Regions from separate parts of the Nesterenkonia sp. K-15-9-6 genome, predicted to be linked through region 2. Evidence: riboswitches for the same ligand, from Rfam matches in the RefSeq annotation. Region 2 holds a riboswitch; each other region holds the start of a gene.
What was found. A riboswitch is a leader RNA that binds a small molecule or an ion and turns the genes downstream of it on or off. The one in region 2 is predicted to bind S-adenosylmethionine.
Positions count from the first base shown of each region.

Region 1: it holds a riboswitch for S-adenosylmethionine, as region 2 does, so the genes downstream of both, SD455_RS08550 (methionine ABC transporter ATP-binding protein) here and SD455_RS06085 (nitrite/sulfite reductase) in region 2, are expected to answer to the same signal.
Region 3: it holds a riboswitch for S-adenosylmethionine, as region 2 does, so the genes downstream of both, SD455_RS11255 (methylenetetrahydrofolate reductase) here and SD455_RS06085 (nitrite/sulfite reductase) in region 2, are expected to answer to the same signal.

Region 1 covers NZ_JBQYEY010000011.1:31,182-39,061, reverse strand. Annotated here, with positions in the region: gene SD455_RS08560 (MetQ/NlpA family ABC transporter substrate-binding protein) at 1-464, opposite strand, end outside; gene SD455_RS08555 (methionine ABC transporter permease) at 556-1,218, opposite strand; gene SD455_RS08550 (methionine ABC transporter ATP-binding protein) at 1,218-2,189, opposite strand; SAM riboswitch class I at 2,197-2,308, opposite strand; SAM riboswitch class I at 2,522-2,638, shown strand; gene SD455_RS08545 (flavin reductase family protein) at 2,649-3,266, shown strand; SAM riboswitch class I at 3,381-3,501, shown strand; gene SD455_RS08540 (ABC transporter ATP-binding protein) at 3,629-4,384, shown strand; gene SD455_RS08535 (aliphatic sulfonate ABC transporter substrate-binding protein) at 4,547-5,656, shown strand; gene SD455_RS08530 (ABC transporter permease) at 5,656-6,567, shown strand; gene acs (acetate--CoA ligase) at 6,558-7,880, shown strand, end outside.
Region 2 covers NZ_JBQYEY010000007.1:5,989-13,868, reverse strand. Annotated here, with positions in the region: gene SD455_RS06105 (ABC transporter ATP-binding protein) at 1-751, shown strand, start outside; gene SD455_RS06100 (ABC transporter permease) at 751-1,404, shown strand; gene SD455_RS06095 (ABC transporter permease) at 1,401-2,063, shown strand; gene SD455_RS06090 (ABC transporter substrate-binding protein) at 2,077-3,039, shown strand; SAM riboswitch class I at 3,203-3,289, shown strand; gene SD455_RS06085 (nitrite/sulfite reductase) at 3,293-5,017, shown strand; gene SD455_RS06080 (phosphoadenylyl-sulfate reductase) at 5,014-5,748, shown strand; gene cysD (sulfate adenylyltransferase subunit CysD) at 5,750-6,694, shown strand; gene SD455_RS06070 (GTP-binding protein) at 6,694-7,880, shown strand, end outside.
Region 3 covers NZ_JBQYEY010000017.1:4,060-11,939, forward strand. Annotated here, with positions in the region: gene SD455_RS11240 (response regulator transcription factor) at 1-516, shown strand, start outside; gene SD455_RS11245 (hypothetical protein) at 513-1,412, shown strand; gene metE (5-methyltetrahydropteroyltriglutamate--homocysteine S-methyltransferase) at 1,531-3,975, opposite strand; gene SD455_RS11255 (methylenetetrahydrofolate reductase) at 4,156-5,160, opposite strand; SAM riboswitch class IV at 5,223-5,362, opposite strand; gene SD455_RS11260 (helix-turn-helix transcriptional regulator) at 5,531-5,818, opposite strand; gene SD455_RS11265 (sodium-dependent bicarbonate transport family permease) at 5,942-6,874, shown strand; gene SD455_RS11270 (P-II family nitrogen regulator) at 6,885-7,187, shown strand; gene SD455_RS11275 (thermonuclease family protein) at 7,214-7,876, shown strand.

The DNA of each region.
Region 1 (7,880 bases), on a different contig from region 2:
TCCTCGATGCTGTCATGCTGCAGCGAGAAGATGCCGCTGGGCGCGTAGTAGACGGAGAACGCGGGCTCCACATCGGTGCCGTTGTCCTGGTTGAACTGCCGCAGGTAGGCGATGTGCTGGAAGAAGTTGGCGTCGTACTCCCCCTGGGCCACCACCTGGTTGGGCTGGATGATGTCGGTGACGTAGGTGGTCTCCAGCTCCCAGCCGTCCTCGGCGAGGATGTCCTTGACGATCTCGGTGGGGTCCTGGAAGGGCGCCGACTCGGTGACGATCATGCTGATCGTGCGGTCGTCGTCGCCCACGGCGTCGGCCAGCCCGCAGGAGGTCAGGGTGAAGGTCCCCACTGCGGCGAGTCCGCCGAGCAGCAGGCTGCGGCGCCCGAGCGGGGAGGAGGCGAGCGAACCGGTGGCCCCGGTCAGCCCGAGCGCGCCGGAGACGCCGGAGGATGTCAGTGTTCTGGGCATGTCACAAGCTTTCGTTGTCAGGGTGCAGCGACCTGCACGCCGGGATGGAGGAGTGCGCACGGAGCGCAGGGGCGGCCGAACCGGCCGGTGGTCAGATGCGCTTGTCGGTGAGCCGCGAGAGGCGGGTGCCACTGAACTGCACGAGCGTCACCAGGGCGATCATCAGCACGATGGCGACCATCATCACCGCGGTCTCATAGCGGTAGTACCCGTACCGGATGGCGAAGTCGCCGATTCCGCCGCCGCCGACCAGTCCGACCATGGCCGAATAGGAGATGAAGCTGACGGTGGTGATCGTGATGGACCCGATGATCGCCGGCTTGGCGTCCACCAGCAGCACATTGCGGATGATCTGTCCGCGAGTGGCCCCCATGGCACGGGAGGCCTCCACCGCCCCGGACCCCAGCTGGGTGATGTTCTGCTCCACCAGCCGGGCGAAGTAGGGAATGGCGTTGACCGTGAGTGGGACGATCGCAGCCGCCGTGCCGACCGTGGTGCCGACGACCAGCCGGGTGAACGGAATGATCGCGATCAGCAGGATGAGGAACGGGAAGGAGCGGACCATATTGACGATCCCGCTGACCAGCGCATGGGCGCGGGGCAGCGGAGCGATTCCGCCCGGGGCATGGATGAACAGCCAGATGCCCAGCGGAGTGCCGAACAGCACCGCCAGCGGGATGGCCACCGCGATCATGGCGAAGGTCTCCAGCATGGCCTGGACGAGTTCGGGCTGCAGTTCGAGGATGCGTTCCATCAGCGACGACCTCCCTCGAACGGCACGGCGGCGAGCAGCTCAGAGGCCGCGAGCCTCCGGGGGCCACGGGGCGGGTCCTGGGGCGCCGGCGGCTCTGCGGACTCTGCCGACTCTGCGGACTCTGCGGACTCTGCCGACTCTGCGGACTCTGCGGCGCGACCCTGGTCCCCGCTCGGCGTCGGCGCCTGCGTCCGGGCGCCGCCGTCACGGTCCACACTGATGCCGTCGCTGACCAGGTACCGGCCGATGGAGGTGTGCGGAGCGAAGCCCTCGCGCTGCAGCTCCCGGGCGGGGAACTGCTCCACCACGCGGCCGGACTCCATGACGGCGACGTGATCGGCCAGGGCCTTGATGACCTCCATCTCGTGGGTCACGATGACCACGGTGATGCCGAGCTCGCGGTTCACGTCGGCGAGATACTGCAGCACCGTCGCCGTGGTGAAGGGGTCCAGGGCGGAGGTCGGCTCGTCACACAGCAGCACCTCCGGCCGAGTGGCCAGGGCGCGAGCGATGGCCACCCGCTGCTTCTGCCCGCCGGAGAGCTGGGCCGGGTACACCTTGGCCTTGTCGGTGATGTCCACGATCTCCAGCGCCTCGGCGGCGCGACGCCGGCGGACGCGACGGTCCTTCTCGCCGGCGAACTTCAGGGACAGCTCCACGTTCTGGGCGACGGTCAGATTGTTCACCAGGTTGAACCCCTGGAAGATCATGCCGATCTGGTGCCGGGCGCGACGCAGAGCCTCGTCGTCGAGGGCGGTCAGCTCCACCCCGCCCACATGCACCTCACCCGAGGTGGGGCGCTCAAGCAGGTTGATGTTGCGCAGCAGCGTGGACTTCCCGGCGCCGGAGAAGCCGATGATCCCCTGGATGCTCCCGCGGGGGATCTCCAAGGAGACGTCATCGACGGCGTGGATGGGCTCCTTGCCCCGGGCAGCGGGGAAGGACGTGGACACATGGCGCAGTGAGATCATCGGGCATTCTCCATCGTCTCTGGCGTTAGCACCGTTCCCCGGGCCGCACTGGGCACGGCTGCTCCGGGTGGTTGCTGCGACGTCGTCGAGCCAGATCTCTCAGTCGCTCTGGATGGGTTCGTTGGGGTCAACCATACGCGCAGCAGATGAACAATCGTCAAGTCAGCGGATTGAGTTCATGTCACGAGGCGTAAGAATGTACAGCCCCCTCGGACTGAGGGAGCCACACTCTGGACGCATCCTGCGCGCCCGCTGGACGGAATATGTCGCCGCGTCTCATCCTGCGAACGGTTCTTTGATCACATCTCTCTGCGGCCGTACGCTGGACACACAGACCATCCCGAGCGGCCGAGAGATCTGGCTCGTCGACGCCGCAGCAACCTTCGGATGCGATCCGCCCCCTCCGGCGGATCCTTCAGAAAAGGTGCTACCGCCAGGACCGATGGGAGTTGATCCGCCATGAGCACCGCACTGGCCGCCGCCGAGCGCCCCACGACCACCGTGGAGGAGACCGTGCCGCACGCGCCCGCTGACACCGGAGCCCGCCCCGCCGTGGGCCGCGCCGCCACCCGGCTGGCCGACGTCGATCCGCTGGAGCTGCGCCGGACCTTCGGCCACTTCCCGCAGGGGGTGGTGGTCGTCGCCGCCGAGGTGGACGGCCGCCCGGAAGGGCTCGTGGCCTCCACCTTCACCATCGGCGTCTCGCTCGAGCCGCCGCTGGCCACGGTGGCGGTGCAGCACAGCTCCACCACCTGGCCGAAGCTGGCCGGGGCGGACACCGAGCTGGGAGTGTCACTGATCGGGCACGGCCAGTCGGAGCTGTGCCGGAAGATCGCCTCCAAGGACCGGGAGAACCGATTCACCGGCCTGAGGACAAGCATCGGCACAGGTGGGTCGATCACCCTGGAGGGTGCGCCCGTCACCTTCACCACCCGCATCTACGACCAGGTCCGGGCCGGCGACCATGACATCGTCGTGCTCGAGCTGCTGGACCTGGCGGTCGAGGACTCCGCCGAGGCGCTGGTGTTCCACCAGAGCGAGTTCAAGAGCCTCGGCCCGCTGTCTCCCGAAGCCTGAGGGCATCCCCCTCCATCCGGGGGCACCGTCGTCGGGCCCACGCCACCCCACATGTCTCACACTGTGACATCACCTTTGCCCGGCCCACGCTGATCCGCGTAGGGTTGAGCACGTACACCATCCCGAGCGGCTGAGAGATCTGGCTCTGTGACGCCGCAGCAACCTTCGGATGCGTCGATCGGCCTCTCTGTGCCCGTCGCATCAGAAAAGGTGCTACCGCCAGGATCGATGGGAGTGAATTTCCTATGGGTTCGTCTGCACCCGCACTCGTGACGCACGAGTCTGACCAGCACCTCTCCGAGCATTCCGGCGGCGTCGCTCTGCTGGACCGTCCCGCCCCCGCAGGGGCCGCCACGCATTCGATGGACGTGCAGCTGCGCGGTGTGGGGCGCGCCTTCGACGGACGCACCGTCCTGCACGACGTCGACCTGCACATCTCCCCCGGCGAGGTGGTCGCCATCCTGGGCGCCTCCGGCTGCGGGAAGTCCACGCTACTGCGCGCCGTCGGCGGTCTCGACGCCGGATGCTCCGGTGAGGTCATCATCGACGGCACCCCGGTGCGCACCTATGACGAACGGACCGCCGTCGGCTTCCAGGAGCCTCGGCTGCTGCCCTGGCGCTCGGTGCACCGCAACGTCTCCCTCGGGCTGCCGCGGCACGTGTCCGCGGCGGAGGGCCGTCGGCGAGTGGATGAGCTGCTCGAACTGGTCGGCCTGGCCGAGCGCGCCCAGCTTCGCCCCCGGGAGATCTCCGGCGGCATGGCGCAGCGCGCCTCGCTGGCCCGGGCCTTGGCCCGCCGCCCCGGCGTGCTCCTGCTGGACGAGCCCTTCGGCGCCCTGGACGCCCTGACCCGGCTGAAGATGCAGGACCTCCTCCTGGACGTCCATGCGCAGACCGGCACCACGGTGCTGCTGGTGACCCACGACGTCGACGAGGCCCTGCAGCTGGCCGACCGAATCCTACTGCTCGGCGCCGACCCGGTGGACCCCGCCCGCGAGGGCGCCACCGTCTCCCGCCTGCTCACCGTTCCGGGCAGCCGGCCGCGTGACCGTGCCTCCGCCGAGCTGGCCGCCCTGCGCGGCGAGCTCCTGGCCGGCCTCGGCGTCGACGCGCACTAGCCCACCCGCCCCGGCCGGACCGCACGTTCCGCTCAGGTCTGACAGTTCAGGACTGACAGGCCGCGCGGCCCGGGCGCTCCCGGCCTCCGCTCGGCGCGGCCGGGCGGAGCCCGAGCTCGACCGGGGCGGCTCCCACCCACGCACGAAAGGTCCCTTCACGACATGCCCAGTCAGACCGACACCTCCTTCTCCCCTGCCCGCTTCCCGCGGCCGCGGTTCCGACGCGCCGCCTCCGCGACGATCGCCGGCGCGGCCGTCGCTCTGCTGGCGACCGGATGCGTGGAGGGCGAGGGATCCGGCGGCACCGCCGAGGGCGAACTGGACACGCTCACCCTCGACTTCGCCACCTACAACCCGCTCAGCCTGGTGATCATGGAGCACGGCTGGCTCGAAGAGGAGCTCTCCGAGGCCGGCACCGAGGTGGAATGGATCCAGTCCCACGGCTCCAACGACGCCAATGAGAAGCTGCGTGCCGAGGCCATCGACGTCGGATCCACGGCCGGCTCCGCCGCCCTGCTGGCGCGCGCCAACGGCGCCCCGCAGCAGATCATCCTCATCGAGAACCAGCCGGAGTGGGCCGCCCTGGTCACCTCGCCGGACTCGGGGATCACCGACGTCGGCGACCTCGAGGGCGGCTCCGTGGCCGCCACGCTGGGCACCGACCCGTACTTCTTCCTGGTGCAGTCCCTGCACGAGGCCGGCCTGGAGGTGGGCGATGTGGAGGTGCAGAACCTGCAGCACGCGGACGGCCGCAGCGCGCTGGCCAACGGCGACGTCGACGCCTGGGCCGGACTGGACCCGATCATGGCGGGAGCCGAGGCCGACGGCGAGACGCTGTTCTACCGGAACGTGGACTTCAACACCTACAGCGTGATCAACGCGACCGAGTCGTTCATCGAGGACCACCCCGACGTCGCCCAGACCGTGGTGGACGTCTATGAGCAGGCCCGCGAATGGGCTCAGGAGAACCCCGAGGAGACAGCCGAGATCCTGGCCGAGCACAGCAACATCGACCTGGAGGTCGCCCAGACGGTGATCCGGGAGCGGTCGAACTTCGACGTCGACCCGGTCCCCGGCGCCGCCCAGCGTGAGGTGCTGCAGGAGGTCGGTCCGATCTTCCTCGACACCGGCGACGTCTCCAGCCAGGACAGCATCGACGAGGCGCTCGAGACGCTGTTCCATCCGGAGTTCGCGGAGAACCGGCAGGCCACCGACGCCGAGGGCTCTGAGGACGAGGCCACGATCGTCGAGGACGACGAGGATGATCAGTGATGAGCCAGACGCTGCCTGACGGCGCTCGGACCCGGGACGAGGAGGGCCGCCACCAGAGCGCGGAGCCCGCACGGGTGCTGGGCGACCGTGACTCAGCCGCACCCCGGCCGGTGACCGGCCCGGACAGTCCGGACGCTGGAGTGCCTGCTCGTGTACGTCGCATCCCCGGCGGTCGGGTCCTCATCGGAGCGATCGTGCCGCTGGTCCTGCTGGCCCTCTGGTACGGCGTCACCGCGGCCGGCGTCTTCTCCCCGGTGCAGCTGCCGACTCCGCAGTCGGTGCTGGCCGCCGGGGTGGAGCTGTTCGAGCGCGGGGAGCTCTATCAGCACATCGCCATCTCCGTGCAGCGGGTGCTGCTGGGCTTCGCCGTGGGCGCGGGCCTGGGCCTGGCGCTGGGCTCGGTGCTGGGGCTCTCCAAGGTCGCCGACTCCCTGCTGCACCCCACCATCGGGGCCTTCCGGGCCGTGCCGTCCCTGGCGTGGGTGCCGCTGCTCATCCTGTGGATGGGCATCTATGAGGACTCCAAGGTCACGCTCATCGCCATCGGTGCGTTCTTCCCCGTCTTCACCGCCGTGCACTCCGCGCTGCGGCACGTGGATCCACAGCTGGTGGAGGCCGGCCGCGCGTTCGGGTACCACGGGCTGCGCCTGCTGGTCACCGTGCAGCTGCCCGCCGTGGTGCCCAGCGTGTTCTCCGGGCTGCGCCTCGCGCTCGCCCAGGCCTGGCTGTTCCTGGTGGCCGCGGAGCTGATCGCCTCCTCCATGGGGCTGGGCTTCCTGCTGACCGACTCCCAGAACAACGGGCGCACCGACCGTCTGCTGCTGGCCATCATCCTGCTGGCGATCCTGGGCAAGATCACCGACGCGCTGCTGGGCGTCGTGGAGAGGAAGGCGCTGAAGACATGGGCGTGACGCCGGCGTCAGACATCGATCGGGCGACTCTGCAGCACCCGCTGACCGCGGACGTCCACTCCTGGGCGGACCCGGTCACCGAACAGGAGCGCCTGGCCTTCTGGGACCAGGCGGCGTCCCTGCTGGACTGGGAGACCCCCTGGCACACCACCCACCGGTGGACAGATCCGGACCCGCGCACCCGCCGCGGCCCGGACATCCGCTGGTTCGACGGCGGCACGCTCAACGCCGGAGTCAACTGCGTGGACCGCCATGTGGCCGCCGGGCGCGGTGACGTCGTCGCCCTCCATTTCGAAGGCGAGCCCGGGGACCGGCAGGACGTCACCTACGCGCAGCTGCAGGACAAGGTCAATCAGGCAGCCAACGCCCTGACCGCCCTGGGGGTGGGCCGTGGGGACCGGGTGGTGATCTACCTGCCGGTGCTGGTGGAGACGGTGGTGATCACCCTGGCCTGCGCCCGCATCGGGGCGGTGCACTCGCTGGTCTTCGGCGGATTCTCCGCCGAGGCGCTGCGCTTCCGCGTGGAGGACACCGGGGCGGCGCTGCTGGTCACCACCGACGGCCAGTTCCGCCGAGGGCAGGCTGTGCCGGTGAAGGAGAACGCCGACGCCGCCGTGGAGGGCCTCTCCGTGGCCGAGGGCGGCAGCCTGCGCCATGTGCTGGTCATCCGCCGCACCGGCTCGGAGATCCCCTGGACCGCCGAGGACCTCGCCGGGGACGGTCTGGGCCGAGACGTCTGGTGGCATGACGTCGTGGAGTCCGCCTCGACCGAGCACATCGCGGAAGCCTTCGACGCCGAGCAGGACCTGTTCATCATGTACACCTCCGGCACCACCGGCAAGCCCAAGGGGCTGGTGCACACCACCGGCGGGTACCTCACCGGGGCGCTGTTCACCTATCTGCGGCTCTTCGCCCACCCGGATCCGGCCCGCCGGGGCGACGACGTCCACTGGTGCACCGCGGACCTGGCCTGGGTCACCGCCCACACCTATGAGATCTATGGGCCGCTCGCCGCCGGCGCCACGCAGGTGATCTACGAGGGCACGCCGAACACCCCGCATCCCGGGCGACACTTCGAGATCATCCAGCGCCACAGCGTGACCACCTACTACACGGCCCCCACCCTGGTGCGGTCCCTGATGGGCTGGTTCCCCGACGGCGTCCCTGACCACTACGACCTCTCCTCCCTGCGCCTGCTGGGCACCGTGGGCGAGGCGGTGAACCCGGAGGCCTGGACCTGGCTGCGCAGCCAGCTCGGCCGGGACACCCGTGACGACCACGGCGCCCCGGCGATCCCCATGGTGGACACCTGG
Region 2 (7,880 bases):
CTCCGGATGCGGCAAGACCACCCTGCTGCGAATGGTCAATCGGATGGTGGAGCCGACCTCAGGTGAGGTCCGCATCGATGGGGAGACGGTGTCCTCGCGACCGCCGGTGCAGCTGAGGCGCAGCATCGGCTATGTCATGCAGCACTCCGGGCTCATGCCGCACCGCCGGGTGGTGGACAACATCGCCACCGTTCCGCGTCTCAATGGTGTCTCCCGGGGTGCCGCGCAGGAGCGGGCTCGTGACCTGATGGAGTTGGTGGACCTGGCCCCCGAGCTGGCACGTCGATACCCGGCCCAGCTCTCCGGAGGGCAGCAGCAGCGGGTCGGCGTGGCGCGCGCCCTGGCCGACGACCCCAACATCCTGCTCATGGACGAGCCCTTCGGCGCGGTGGACCCGCTGGTCCGGGTGGAGCTGCAGTCCCAGTTGAGGCGCCTGCAGGTTCAGCTGCGCAAGACCATCATCTTCGTCACCCATGACATCGACGAGGCACTCGCCCTGGGGGATCAGATCGTCGTGCTGCGCAGCGGCGGGGAGGTGGCCCAGATCGGCACGCCCCGGGAGCTGGTGGAGGAGCCCGCCGACGCCTTCGTCTCCCGATTCCTGGGGCTGCAGGACGGACGGCGGCGGCTGCATGCCTCCCCGCGGGTCGGCGGCGGCTGGACGGTCGTCGACGACACCGGGAGACCGGTCGGGCTGATCGAGGGAGAGGACGGCACGGAGCCTGCGGCCCCGTCGCCAGAAGGTTGCTGATGGACTGGGCCCTGGCGAACCTGCCGCGCATCCTGAGCCTGACGGTCGACCATCTGCTGCTCAGCCTTCCCGCCGTCGCAGCGGCGTTCCTGCTGGCCCTTCCGTTGGGGCGTGTCGCCGATCGGCTCGGACGCCTGCGTGAGCCTCTCCTGGGCTCGGCGGGTCTGCTCTATGCGATTCCGTCGCTGCCGCTGTTCATCGTCCTGCCGATCCTCATCGGGACCGGGGTGCGGGACGCTCTCAATGTGATCGTCGCGCTCACGCTGTTCGGTCTGGCGCTGATGGTCCGTTCCGCCGCGGATGCCTTCGGCGCGGTCTCCCAGGACGTCCGGCTGGCCGCGGTCGCGGTCGGGCAGTCCCGCTGGGGCGCCTTCCTCACAGTGGAGCTGCCTCTGGCCGGGCCTGCGCTGCTGGCGGGGCTGCGGGTGGTCTCCGTGAGCACCATCAGTCTGGTCAGCGTCTCCGCGGTCCTGGGTGTGGCGAGCCTCGGCTCCCTGTTCACCGACGGGTTCCAGCGTGGCATCGTGCCGTCCATCGCCGCCGGCATCATCATGACCGTGCTGCTCGCCGTCGTCGTGGACCTGCTGCTGGTGGGCCTGGGCCGGCTGGCGATGCCCTGGCAGCGTACCCAGGCGAGGCGGGCCGGCTCATGACCCATCTGATGGAGGCGCTGCAGTGGGTCCTCAGCGCCGAGTCCTGGGCGGGTCCGGGTGGTCTCGGAGTCCGCACGGCCGAGCACCTCTGGTACACCCTGCTGGCGCTGGTGCTGTCCACGGCGATCGCCCTTCCTGCCGGGCTGGTCATCGGCCACACCGGGCGGGGCCGGGCGCTGGCCGTGCTCTCCACCGGGGCCGCCCGTGCTCTGCCGACCCTGGGGATCATCACCTTGGCCGGCCTCGCGGTGGGGATCGGGCTGAAGGCCCCGATGATCGCCTTCGTGGTCCTGGCGGTGCCCTCGATCATCGCCGGCGCCTATTCGGGGGTGGAGGCGGTGGACCGCCGCGTGGTCGACGCCGCGCGCGCCCAGGGGCTCAGCCCGTGGCAGGTGCTGGTGACCGTGGAGGTGCCGCTGGGGCTGCGGCTGATCCTGGGCGGGGTGCGTCTGGCAACCCTGCAGGTCATCGCCACCGCCACCCTGGCCGCCTACGTGGGGGCCGGGGGACTGGGGCGGCCGCTGTTCCTGGGCCTGCGCAACCATGACTATGCCATGATGCTGGGAGCGTCCCTCGTGGTCATCGCCGTGGCGATCCTCGTCGACGCCCTGTTCATCGCAGCCCTACGGATTCTCAGGAGGATCCCCGGGATCCACTGAGCTCCAGGAGAGGATGGTCCCCGTGTCCTGCTCGAGCCCCGCCCCCGGCCGTCTCGGCCGTCCTGCCCTCGTCTCCGCCGCCCTGCTGGGACTTGCCGCGCTGGCTCTCAGCGCCTGCGGGGCCGAGGATCCCTTGGCGGACGGGGGAGACGACGACGCCGGCGCCGAGGGCGGCGCGCTGGTGGTCGGCTCCCAGCAGTACTACTCGAACACCATCATCGCGGAGCTCTACGCCCAGCGGCTCGAGGCGGGCGGCCACGAGGTGGACCGGCAGTTCGACATCGGCCAGCGCGAGGTCTACATGCCGGAGCTGGAGGCCGGGGACATCGACGTGTTCCCCGAATATGCCGGGAACCTGCTGCAGTACGTGGACGCGGAGCCTGAGGCCTCCGACCTGGAGGAGATCCTCGCCGGACTGGAGCAGAGCCTCCCGGAGGGGATCAGCGCCCTGGAGCCGGCGGAGGCCACCGATCAGGACAGCTTCGTGGTGACCGCGGAGTTCGCACAGGAGCATCAGCTGCGCAGCGTCGGTGACCTTGCGAACGTGGATGAGGATCTGCGGATCGCGGCGAACTCGGAGTTCGAGACTCGTCCCTACGGCCCTGAGGGTCTGCAGGAGGTCTACGGGGTGGAGGTCACCCTGGTCCCGGTGGAGGACTCCGGTGGGCCGCTGACCGTGCAGGCGCTGCTCGACGGGGACGTTCAGGTGGCCGACATCTATTCCGCCGATCCAGCCATCGAGGAGAACGGCCTCGTCATGCTGGAGGACCCGGAGGATCTGGTGCTGCCGCAGAACATCCTCCCGCTGGTCTCCGACTCTGTGGGGGACGACGCCGCGGCGCTCATCGAGGAGGTCACGGCCGAACTGACGCAGGAGGAGCTCAACGGGCTCAACGCCGTCAGTGTGGACGACCAGGCGTCGGCCGCCGACGTCGCCGCCGACTGGCTGGCGGAGAAGGGCCTCGACGAGGCCTGAGCCGCGGAGCAGGGCCCGGCCTCGCCGGGGAGTCGATGGCGCGTGTCTGCGGGAGGTCTCACTCCGTCGCGCAACTCATATGAACACATGAACATAGATGACGACATATGACGTGGAATCTTCGTTTTCCGTCTGGCGTCCAGTAGCGTGGTGCTCACACCAGCAACCATCCAGAGCGGCTGAGAGATCTGGCTCGACGACGCCGCAGCAACCCGGGAGAGCCGGGTGCTAACGCCAGGAGCGATGGAGGAGCATGAGCACTGACGTGTCCGCCGTGTCCGCCCGCCGGCCGAAGAAGCGCCCGAACGGGCAGTGGAAGGTCGACGGCACCGAGCCGCTGAACCACAATGAAGAGTTCAAGCAGGCCGACAACGGGCTGAACGTCCGGGAGCGCATCGAGACGATCTACTCGAAGCAGGGCTTCGACTCGATCGACCCGGACGACCTCCGCGGCCGCTTTCGCTGGTGGGGCCTCTACACCCAGCGTCGCCCCGGCGTGCCGGCCGGGGCCCACAACTCGCTGCCGCCCGAAGAGGTGGACGACAAGTTCTTCATGCTGCGGGTCCGCATCGACGGCGGCGCCCTCACCACCGAGCAGCTGCGTGTCATCGGGGAGATCTCCCGAGACTTCGCCCGGGACACCGCCGATGTGACCGACCGGCAGAACATCCAGCTGCACTGGGTGGCCGTGGAGGACGTCCCGGAGATCTGGCGCCGCCTCGAAGCAGTCGGCCTGGGCACCACCGAGGCCTGCGGAGACACCCCCCGAGTGATCCTGGGCTCCCCGGTGGCCGGCATCGCCGCCGATGAGATCATCGACCCCACCCCTGTCATCCAGGAGATCGCTCGGCTCTACATCGGCGATCCCGAGCTCGCGAACCTGCCGCGGAAGTACAAGTCGGCGATCACCGGACACCCCAGCCAGGACGTGGTCCACGAGATCAACGACTTCGCCCTGGTGGGCGTCGTGCACCCGGAGCATGGCCCCGGCTACGACCTGTGGGTCGGCGGCGGGCTCTCCACCAACGCCCGGCTGGCCGAGCGACTGGGAGTCTTCGTCCGCCAGGAGGAGGCCGCCGAGGTCTGGCATGCCGTCACCCAGACCTTCCGCGACTACGGGTTCCGTCGCCTGCGCAACAAGGCCCGGCTGAAGTTCCTGCTGGCCGAATGGGGGCCGGAGAGGTTCCGCCAGGTCATCGAGGACGAGTACCTGGGCCGTACGCTCACCGACGGGCCGGCCCCGTCCGCCCCGGACACTCCCGGGGACCACGTCGGCGTGCACCGGCAGAAGGACGGCCGGTGCTACATCGGCGTCACCCCCACCGTGGGTCGGGTCTCCGGGACGCTGCTGATCGAGCTGGCGGACCTGCTGGAGCGTCACGGCTCCCACCGTCTGCGCACCACGCCGCACCAGAAGCTCGTGGTCCTCGACATCGCCGAAGACGACGTCGAGACGGTCTGTGCCGCCTTGGCCGAGCTGGGGCTGGATCCCCGGCCCAGCGTCTTCCGGCGCTCCACCATCGCGTGCACCGGCATCGAATTCTGCAAGCTGGCCATCGTGGAGACCAAGACCACGGCGGCCCGGACCATCGATGCCTTGGAGGAGCGGCTGGCCGACGTCGCCGAGCAGATGCCGGAGCGGCTCACCCTGCACATCAACGGCTGCCCCAACTCCTGCGCCCGCATCCAGACCGCGGACATCGGGCTGAAGGGGCAGCTGCTGCCCGACGCCGACGGGGAGAAGACCCCCGGCTTCCAGGTCCACCTGGGCGGCGGGCTCACCTTCGTGGACCGCGATGAGGCCGGTCTCGGCCGGACTGTGCGAGGGCTGAAGGTCACGGCGGAGGAGCTCGTGGACTACGTGGAGCTGCTGGTCCGCCGGTACCTGGACGGCCGACAGACGGGGGAGACCTTCGCCCAGTGGAGCCACCGGGTGGACGATTCCGAGCTGCAGAAGAGAGAGGTCGAGCTGGTATGAGCGCCGCGACCGACACCGCCCTCACCCAGGAGCTGCGCGCCCTGGCCGCCGCCGGCGCCGAGGAGCTCGGCTGGGACGCCCCCGCCGAGGAGGTGATCGGCTGGGCGGCACGGCATGTGGACACCGCCGACGTCGCCGTCGCCTGCTCCATGGCCGACGCCGTCCTGCCGGCGCTGGTCGCGGAGCAGCTGCCCGGTGTGGACGTGCTGTTCCTGGAGACCGGCTATCACTTCACCGAGACGCTGGCCGCCCGGAATGAGGTCGCCCGTCGTCTCGACGTCACCGTCGTCGACGTCACTCCGAAGCTGACCGTGGCGGAGCAGGACGCCGAGTACGGCAAGGACCTGTTCGGCAGGGACCCGGCCGCCTGCTGCCGGATGCGCAAGATGGAGCCTCTCGGGGAGGCGCTGAGCGGCTACAAGCTCTGGTTCACCGGAGTGCGCCGGGATGAGGCGCCCACCCGCGTGGACACGCCGCTGGTCACCTTCGACGAGCTCCACGGACTCATCAAGGTCAACCCGGTCGCCCCCTGGACCTTCGACGACCTGGTCGACCACTCGAACCGCCATGACCTCCCGGTCAACCTGCTGCTGCAGAACGGCTATCCGTCCATCGGGTGCCGACCCTGCACCCAGAAGGTCGCCCCGGGGGAGGACCCCCGCTCCGGACGCTGGGCCGGCAGCGGCAAGGTCGAATGCGGCATCCACACCACCACCGCCACAGGAGCCTGAGATGACCACCGCCACCGCCGCGGCCCCACGGGCCGCCGACGTCGTCGACCTCGCCGGCCAGTCCGCGCTGGCCCGCCTGGAGGCCGAGTCCATCCACATCATCCGGGAGGTCGTCGCCGAGTTCGATCGGCCGGCCATGCTGTTCTCCGGCGGCAAGGACTCCGTGGTCATGCTGCACCTGGCCGCCAAGGCGTTCTGGCCCGGGAGGATCCCCTTCCCGGTGGTGCACATCGACACCGGTCACAACTTCGAGGAGGTCCTGGACTTCCGTGACCGCACCGTGGAGCGCCTCGGCCTGGAGCTGGTGGTCGGCAGCGTCCAAGAGCTCATCGACGCCGGCGAGCTCACCGAACGCGCCGACGGCACCCGCAACCCGCTGCAGACGGTGCCGCTGCTGCGCACCATCGCGCAGCGCCGCTTCGACGCCGTCTTCGGCGGCGCCCGGCGGGACGAGGACCGGGCCCGGGCCAAGGAACGCATCCTCTCGCTGCGCGACGAGTTCGGCCAGTGGGATCCGCGCAGCCAGCGCCCCGAGCTGTGGAACCTCTACAACGGACGCCACCGGCCGGGCCAGCACGTGCGGGCCTTTCCGATCAGCAACTGGACCGAGCTGGACGTGTGGCGCTACATCGCCGCCGAGGACATCGAGCTGCCTCCGCTGTACTACGCCCACGACCGCGAGGTCTTCCACCGTGACGGCATGATCCGGGCCGTGGGTCCGCACAGCCGACCCACCGCGGCGGAGCCCACCGAGGTGCTGCGCGTGCGCTACCGCACCGTCGGTGACATGTCCTGCACCGGGGCGGTGCTCTCTGAGGCCGCGGACAACACCGCGGTGCTCCACGAGGTGGCCGCCGCCACCATCACCGAACGCGGCGCGACCCGCGCCGACGACAGGCTCTCCGAGGCCGCCATGGAGGACCGCAAGAAGGACGGATACTTCTGATGACCGCCACACTGTTCCGGCTGGCCACCGCCGGCAGCGTCGACGACGGCAAGTCCACTCTGGTGGGCCGCCTCCTCCACGACGCCCAGGCCATCCTGTCCGACCAGCTCGACGCCGTCGCCCGCTCCTCCAAGGAACGGGGCTTCGGCGACGACGGCGCGGAGCTCGACCTCGCCCTGCTGACCGACGGCCTGCGCGCCGAACGGGAGCAGGGGATCACCATCGATGTGGCCTACCGCTACTTCGCCACCGATCGGCGCAGCTTCGTGCTGGCCGACTGCCCCGGGCACGTCCAGTACACCCGCAACACCGTCACCGGCACCTCCACCGCGGATGCCGTGGTGCTGCTGGTGGACGTCCGACACGGCGTGGTGGAGCAGACCCGCCGCCATCTGGCGGTCGCCCACCTGCTGCGGGTGGAGCACGTGATCATCGCGGTCAACAAGATCGACGCGGTGGACTACCGGGAGGACGCCTTCCGGACCGTGGAGGCCGACGTCGCCCGCATCGCGGCCGAGCTGCAGGCCGACGACGGGGGAGGCTCCGGCGCCACCGCACCGATCGTGGTGCCGGTCTCCGCCCTGCGCGGAGACAACGTGGTCGCCCCGTCCGCCCACACCCCGTGGTACGACGGCGAGGCGCTGCTGCCCATCCTGGAGCAGCTGCCGGACGCCGACCACGCCCGCCGCCGCACCGAACCGCTGCGGCTGCCCGTGCAGACCGTCATCCGGCCGCACTCGGAGTTCCGCGGCTACGCCGGGCAGATCGTCTCCGGGTCGCTGGCGGCCGGAGATGAGGTGCTCATCCAGCCCGGCGGCCACCGCACCACGGTGAGCGCAGTCCACCGCACGGCTCTGCAGGCGCGTGCCGCCGGTGAGGAGGCCGCCGCCGAGGGAACGGGCACCGTGGACGCTGCTGACCGGGCCGCCGCGCCCGAGTCCGTGGTGGTGGAGCTCCAGGACCAGTTCGACGTCGCCCGCGGCCACCTGCTGGCCGCGCCGGAGGCGCCCGCCGTCGAGCGCGACGAGCTGACCCTGTCCCTGGCCTGGCTGGGCGACGGGGCGCTGACCGACGGTGCCCGGGTGCTGGTCAAGCACGGCACCGAGACGGTCAAGGCACTGGTCAGCGAGGTGACCGACCGGCTCGACCTGGCCAGCCTGACCTCCCGGCCCGCGGACCAGCTGGT
Region 3 (7,880 bases), on a different contig from region 2:
GTGGATGTGCGCATGCCGCCCACCCACACCGATGAAGGCATCCGGGCCGCTCTGCAGCTGCGCCGGGAGGACCCCGCTCTGGCGGTGGTGGTGCTGTCCCAGTACGTGGAGGAGCGCTATGCGGTGGATCTGCTCACCGGGGAGACCCGCGGCGTCGCCTACCTGCTGAAGGACCGGGTGGCCGACGTCGACGAGTTCCTGCGGACGGTGCACACCGTGGCCGACGGCGGCACGATCCTGGACCCGGAGGTGGTCTCCCAGCTGCTGACCCGCCGGGCCGGGCGCGACGGCATCGACCTGCTGACCCGCCGTGAACGGGAGGTGCTCGGACTCATGGCCGAGGGGCGCTCCAACGCCGGGATCGCCGCCACGCTGCACCTGAGCGACTCGGCGGTGTCCAAGCACATCAACGCCATCTTCTCCACGCTGGACATCCCGCCGGCGAGCACTGACAACCGACGGGTCCTGGCCGTGCTGACGTACCTGTCCTCCGGCGCGGAGAGCGGACCCTCATGAGCTCGACGACCGACCGGCCATGGCCGCGCAGGCTGTGGGGCGGGATCGGCGCGGTCCTCACCGCGGTGGTGCTGGCCGCCTGTGTGAACCCGTCTCTGGCGGCGATCCTCCAGATGACCTGGCTGGCCGGCGGCCGCGAGCCGGAGCAGATCCAACGCACTCTCGGTGATCCGCAGGATGCGATCTGGTACACCGGCGAGGCGCTGCAGATGACGTTCTCCGGGCAGGACCGTGACGGCATGGAGCTGACAGAGAACCTCCACCGGGTGCCCGGAGACCCTTTCACCGAGGTCACCCAGCTCGACGGCGCCACCGCCGTGACCACCCGGTGCGCCCCGGACTGCGGGACCCTGGTCGATCAGGAGCTGCTGATCCCGCGCGAACCGGACCTGAGTGTGGTCTCCGCCGAGGGCAGGTACTACACCGTCCAGCACCTGGAAGGCGACCTCGACCTGTGGCTGACCGGAGGAGACCTCGCCGAGGTCACCGTGGTGGGGGAGCCCGACTACGTGGCCGGCCAGGTCATGCTGTTCGGGATCCAGGGTGACGTCGATGTCCGGACTCTCCAGTCCGAGGTGTACGCCGAAGAGCTGAGCGGCCAGGTCGTCGCTGTGCAGACGGGGGTCGGATCATTGGACCTGACCCACACCGCGCTGCCGGCGTCCCTGGAGGTCAGCACCGGCCGGGGGGACATCAGCATCACCCTGCCGGCCCAGGAGGATCCGTGGCGGTGCACGGTGGAGACCGAGGCGTCGGGGGAGGTCGACGTCGACCTCGGAGAGGAGACTGCCGACAGGGAGGATGACGACGAGGTGCCCTGCCGGATCGCCCTGCGTACCGGAGACGGCGACGTCACCCTCACCAGCGCGCCGCCGAAGCCGTGGGAGCGGGACTGACCGCGGCTCGGAGCCCCGGAGCCTGCGCACGACGACGACGGCGGGCCGGTGTCCGCAGAGCCGAGCTCCGCGGACACCGGCCCGCCGCCGTCGTGATCCTGACCTCACCGCCGGGGCGTCATACCCCCGCCGGGACCCGGGCCAGCTCGGCGCGCACCACCGCGGTGGCGTTGACCAGGTGGCGCAGCGAGGCCTCCGTCTCCTCCCAGCCGCGGGTCTTCAGGCCGCAGTCCGGGTTGGACCACACGATCTGCGGGTCCAGCACCTCAGCGGCCAGCCGCAGCCGTTCGATGAGCTCGTCCACGCTGGGCACCCGCGGGGAGTGGATGTCCCACACGCCCGGGCCGATGCCGCGGGAGAAGCCGTGCTCCGCCAGGGCGGTGACCACCTCGAAGCCGGACCGGGAGGCCTCCAGGGTGGTGACGTCGGCGTCGAGGGCGTCGATCGCGTCGATGACGGTCTCGAACTCCGAGTAGCACAGGTGGGTGTGCAACTGGGTGTCCGGCTTCGCCGCGGAGGTCGCCAGTCGGAAGGACTCCACCGACCAGCGCAGATATTCGGGTCGCTGGGCGATCTGCAGCGGCAGCAGCTCCCGCAGTGCCGGCTCATCCACCTGGATGATCCGGGTCCCGGCGGCCTGCAGGTCCTCCACCTCGTCCCGCAGGGCCAGGGCGATCTGGTCGGCGGTGGCGGCCAGCGGCTGGTCATCCCGCACGAAGGACCAGGCCAGGATCGTGACCGGGCCGGTCAGCATGCCCTTGACGGGCCGACGGGTCAGCGAGGCGGCGTAGCGGGTCCACTCCACGGTGATCGGGGCGGGACGGTGCACGTCGCCGAAGAGGATCGGCGGTCGCAGGCAGCGGGAGCCGTAGGACTGCACCCAGCCGTGGGCGGTGGTGATGAACCCCTCCAGGTTCTCCGCGAAGTACTGGACCATGTCGTTGCGCTCCGCCTCGCCATGCACCAGCACGTCCAGACCCAGGTCCTCCTGGCGGCGGATGCAGTCGGCGATCTGCCCGCGGATGGCCTGCTCGTATCCCTGCTGGTCGAGGGCGCCGCGTCGGTGGGCGGCCCGCACTCGGCGGATCTCGGCGGTCTGCGGGAACGAGCCGATCGTGGTGGTCGGCAGCGGTGGCAGATCCAGAGCCGCCTGTTGGGCGGCCCGCCGGTGTTCGGCGGCGGCCCGCCGACGATCCTGGGGCAGCACCTCGTCCAGACGACGGCGCACCGCCTCCACCCGGACCTGCGGGTGCTGCTCTCGGAGCCTGCGACGCGAGGCGTCGTCGGCACGCAGGCCCTCCAGAGCGTCTGGGCCTTCGGAGAGGTGACCGGTCAGCGCCAGCACCTCACCGACCTTCTGGTCCGCGAAGGCGAGCCACCCGGCCACCTGCGGGTCCAGCTGCGCCTCTCGGGCGGCGTCGTGGGGGACATGCAGCAACGACGTGGAGCTGCTCACCGTCAGCGGACCCTCGTGCCGCGTCCGCAGCTGGTCCAGCAGCCCGGCGGCTCGGGCCACATCGGTGCGCCACACGTTCAGTCCGCCGACGACGCCGGCGGCCACAGTCCGTCCGGTCAGCGGCTCCAGGGCCTGCTCCGGGGGGAGCACGCCACGTTCGAGGTCGAGGCCCACCGCCTCGACGCCGGCTGCGCCGAGGGCTGCCAGGGCGTCGTCGCCGGCGGTGCCGTAGCTCACCGGCACGAACAGGGCCGGGCGTTCCGTGAGCCCCGCGAACGCGGTGTAGGCGGTGCGCAGGCCGGTGACGATCTGCTCCCGCGGGAGGTCCCAGCCGTCGGAGGCCAGCGCGGGCTCCTCCAGCTGCACCCAGGCCGCGCCGGCGTCATGGAGGGCGCGGAGCAGGGTGGAGTAGGCGGTCACCAGCTCGTCGAGCCGGTCGAACCGCGATGCCTGCGGGACGGTTCCGCCGTCGCCCGCTGTGCCGTCCGGGGCCTGGCTCTCCGCGCCGACGGCCTTGGCCAGCAGCAGGAAGCTCACCGGGCCCAGCAGGGTGGGCCGGGGGAGGGATCCGCCGGCGGTCTCTGCGGCCAGATCGCGGAAGGTGCGGTAGCGCTCGGCGACGGCGTCCGGCTGAGGGGAGAAGGCGACGTCTGGCTCGATCTCCGGCACGTAGTAGTGATAGTTGGTGTCGAACCACTTGGTCAGCTCCAGCGGCTCCACCGTGGAGGTGCCGCGGGCCAGCGCGGAGACCAGGGCCAGGCCCTCGCCGGAATCCGGGGAGGCGGCGGAGAACCCGGCCTCGCGGAAGCGCCGCGGCACCAGGCCGAGCAGCATCGAGGCGTCCAGGACCTGATCGATCACGGCGCCGTCGGCCGGGATCGCCGAGTCCGCCTCCAGGCCCAGGCCTGCCAGATGGCCCAGGGTACGGGAGCGGTGAGCCCGGATCGCCTCCTGCAGGGCGTCGACGTCTCCGCCGCGCCAATGGGCCTCCAGCGCCTTCTTGATCTCCCGGTTCGGTCCGATGCGCGGGTAGCCGAGCACGGTCGCCGGAAGGGCGGGAACCTGAGCGGGCGGCTGGTCCTCGGGGCGGGCAGGGGTGGTGGTCATGATGTCTCCTCTGTCATGTGTGTCAGATGTGTCTGGGGTCAGATGCAGGTGATGGACGGATCGCAGGGGCCCGGGCGGTTCGTTCCGGGCGAGGCCGCAGGGCGCACCAGGACAGCCGACCGCGACGCGGTCCGCAGGAATGACGGGTCCCTGTCAGGCAGGGAGCAGTGTGCTCCGGCGTCAGGGCAGCTCGGGTAGGACCCGCTGCTGACGTGCGGCGTCTCGGATCCTCAGGTGATCGAGGATCGCCAGGGCGGCCGGGTGCTGGTTGAAGGTGAACAGGTGCAGGCCGGGACATCCGAGCTCGAGGACCGCGTCGATCAGGTTCAGCGTGGCGGCCACCCCGCGGCGCCGTCGCTCGGCGGGGTCGGCGACGTCGAGGTAGTCGAGCAGGTGCTGCGGCACCGGAACTCCCGAGATCTCCTCCAGGCGTCGCAGCCGCTTGGGGCTGGTCAGCGGGGCCAGCCCGGCGACCACCGGCAGGTGGATGCCCTGGGATCGGGCGTCGTCCACCAGGCGGGCGTAGTCCTCGGGGTCATAGAACACCTGGGTGATGGCGTAGTCGGCGCCGGCCTCCTGCTTCTCCCACAGTGCGCACAGGTCCGCCTCGTGGTCCCGGTCCGTGCCGGAGGGCGGATAGGCGGCCACTGAGATGGACACCGGGCGGGCGCCGGGCCCCTCGGGTGGGTCGAGGCGCTCCTGCTCCACCTCCCTGACCAGACGCACCACCTCGGCGGCGCGGTTCAGGCCTGCGGGCTGGTGGATCCACTCCCGGCCACCGCCCGGTGGGTCCCCACGCAGGGCCAGGACGTCCCGGACGCCGAGGTCCAGCAGCTGCTCCACTGCCCGGCGCACCTGGGCAGGAGATCTTCCGGCGCTGATGAGGTGCGCCATCACGGGGGAGGGAGTGCTCCGGAGCAGGTGCCGGATGACCTCCAGATTGGCCCCCTCGGGCTGGTTGTGGCCATGGGTGACGGAGAAGTAGTCCGGACCGGCCTCGGCCAGCAGCTCGATGCTGCGCCAGGGGTCGCGGCCGGCGGTGGCGGGACGCGGCGGGAAGACCTCGAAAGAGATCAGCGACCGGCGTCGGGTGCGCTGCACCAGGTAGGAGGTGTGCGGCGTGTGGTCGTCAGAATCCAGGGCGTGCTGAGGCAGAGTGCCGGCGGACGGCACAGATGGTGTCATGGAGGGTCCTCCGTGTGGGGCGTTCATCATCGTTCATGAGGCGCCACAGGGAGGCTTCCCCTGCGCCGTGCTTGCCGCTGAAGATAAATCCATCTCAGTGAATACGAGCTTCGCGGCCGGATCGTCATCTGGGGCACCCCGTCACGCGGGAAAGGGTTGCCGACCGGCCAAGCCAGAGCCTGTGTGACCGGTTCTCGTGATCCTTCGGTGTTCTTCTCTGCCACGACGCTAACACGGCCGGGCATGCGAGAGAAGGGCCGACGTCATGGATGACGCTATATGAACATAATGAACACGCGGCGCCGACGTGGGGTGTGCCGCAGGGTGTGAGGCGTGTCCACGCGCCTCGTGGGGCGGTGCATCGACCGTGTCATGCAGGAGGGTCGCCGAGCGTGGCGAGGAGCTCTCCGATGCTGTGGTGGCGCTCGAGGGGGTGTCGAAGGGGCCGGTCGCGATGGATTCGATATCGATTGCGGCGACCTTCGCGCTCCTTGTCGACGTATCCGTCGGCGATCAGATCCGCCAGGATCCGCTGGGCGGCGCGCTCGGTGATCCCGACCTTCCGGGCGATCTCCCGGACGAGCATGCCGGGCTCTCTGGCGACGCAGAGGATGACATGGGCGTGGTTGGTGAGGAAGGTCCACTCTGAATCCGGCACGGGGTCAGTATAGATCCAGGGTGACAGAACAAGCACGAAACAAAAGTCGTGTATTGTGTGTCAGCAATGCGGTCGCCGCCTGGTGGCCCCGTCGTGCAGGACCCTCCCGGAAGGACCCGCCGCATGCTCGACCCGGTCATCCTCTTCTTCGTCCTCGGCATCGCGGCCGGACTGCTGCGTTCCGAGCTGCGGCTGCCTGCCGCCGTCTATGAGCTGGTGACCATCGTGCTGCTGCTGGCCATCGGGCTCAAAGGGGGCGTGGAGCTGGCGAAGCAGCCCCTGGGTGAGCTGCTGCCGCAGATGGTCGGAGTGGTGGCCATGGGGTTCCTCCTCGCCCTCGCCGCGTTCCCTGTGCTCCGCCTCCTGGGACGGCTGGCTCGCGTGGATGCTGCGTCGATCGCCGCGCACTATGGCTCAGTGAGCGTCGGCACCTACGCTGTGGCCGTTGCCTATCTCGGCAGTCGCGGTGTGCCTTTCGAAGAACATATGCCGTTGCTGCTGGTCCTTCTGGAGGTGCCGGCGATCCTCGTCGGGATCGTGCTCGCCAGGGGTGTCAGCCGGTCCACACGCTGGGGCTCGGTGATGCACGAGGTGTTCCTGGGCAAGGGCATCGTGCTCCTGCTAGGGGGTCTGCTCATCGGCTGGGCCGCCGGGCCTGAGGGCGTCGTTCCGCTCGAGCCTCTGTTCATGGACCTCTTCAAGGGGGTTCTGGCATTGTTCCTCCTGGAGATGGGGCTCATCACAGCAGGCCAGGTAGGAGGGCTCCGGAGACATGGGGTGTTTCTGGGCGCATTCGCCATCGGTATGCCGCTGTTCTCCGCAGTGGTGGGCACGGGAACAGCCATGCTGCTGGGCCTCTCCCTCGGGGGCACGGTGGTGCTGGCGACGCTGGCTGCCAGCGCGTCCTACATCGCGGTCCCGGCCGCCATGCGCATCTCCGTGCCGGAGGCGAATCCGACGCTGTCCTTGGCCGCCGCCCTGGGCATCACTTTTCCGTTCAACGTCCTGATCGGCATACCCATCTACCACGCCATGGCCACCTGGGTGCATGGCTAGGAGCAGGCTCATGGAACCGCACGCGCGCAAACTGCTGACCATCGTCACCGAGGCGGCCCTGGAGGGAAAGATCCTGCGTGATCTGGAGCAGCTCGGCACTCGTGGGCATACGATCACCGACGCCCGGGGAAAGGGCCGCCGAGGAGTGCGCGATGCAGGCTGGGAGGCCAGCGCGAACATCCGCGTGGAGGTCGTCTGTGACGCGGGCACCGCTCAGGCGGTCTCTGCGTATCTGCGGGAGCACTACTACCGGGATTACGCGATGACCGTGTGGGTCATCGATGTCGAGGTGCTGCGTCCCGAGAAGTTCTGACCTCGGTTCCGCCTAGGCTGATATGCATGCCTGACCAGTACCTGAAGAACGAGATGCGCCGGAATGTGCGGAAATCGATGCGCCGGTCGCTGCACACTGCTTCCAGGAGCGCCGGAGGCGGCAGGTCGCTCAGACGCCGTCGCAGCGGCAGTCAGGGACTGCTGTGGTGGTTGCTCGGGCTCGTGCTGGTGGTCCTCCTCGGCGCGCTGATCAGCTGGATCCAGAGCCCGGGAGAAGGTGCCGCCCCGTCGCCGTCGGAGGACGGTGAAGACGCCACCCTCGTGCGCGTGGTCGACGGCGATACGCTCGTCGTGGAGCTGGACGGAGAGGAGGAGCGGGTTCGGCTCCTGAACATCGACACCCCGGAGTCGGTGCACCCTCACCAGCCGGTCGAATGTCTGGGTCCGGAGTCCTCGGCGCATATGGAGTCACTGGTCGCCCCGGGGGATCCCGTCATCCTGGAGTTCGACCAGGAGCGCACCGACCGGTATGACCGCCTGCTCGCCGGAGTATGGGCCGACGACGTGCTGCTGAACGTCCAGATGGCCCGGGACGGCTTCGGGGTTCCGGTCCACTATCCTCCCAACGACCGCTTCCTCGGCCCCGTGGAAGAGGCCTGGGCTCAGGCGGAGGAGGACGGCGTCGGGCTCTTCGCCGAGGATCTGGACTGCGAGCCAGCGCTGCCCTGAGGCC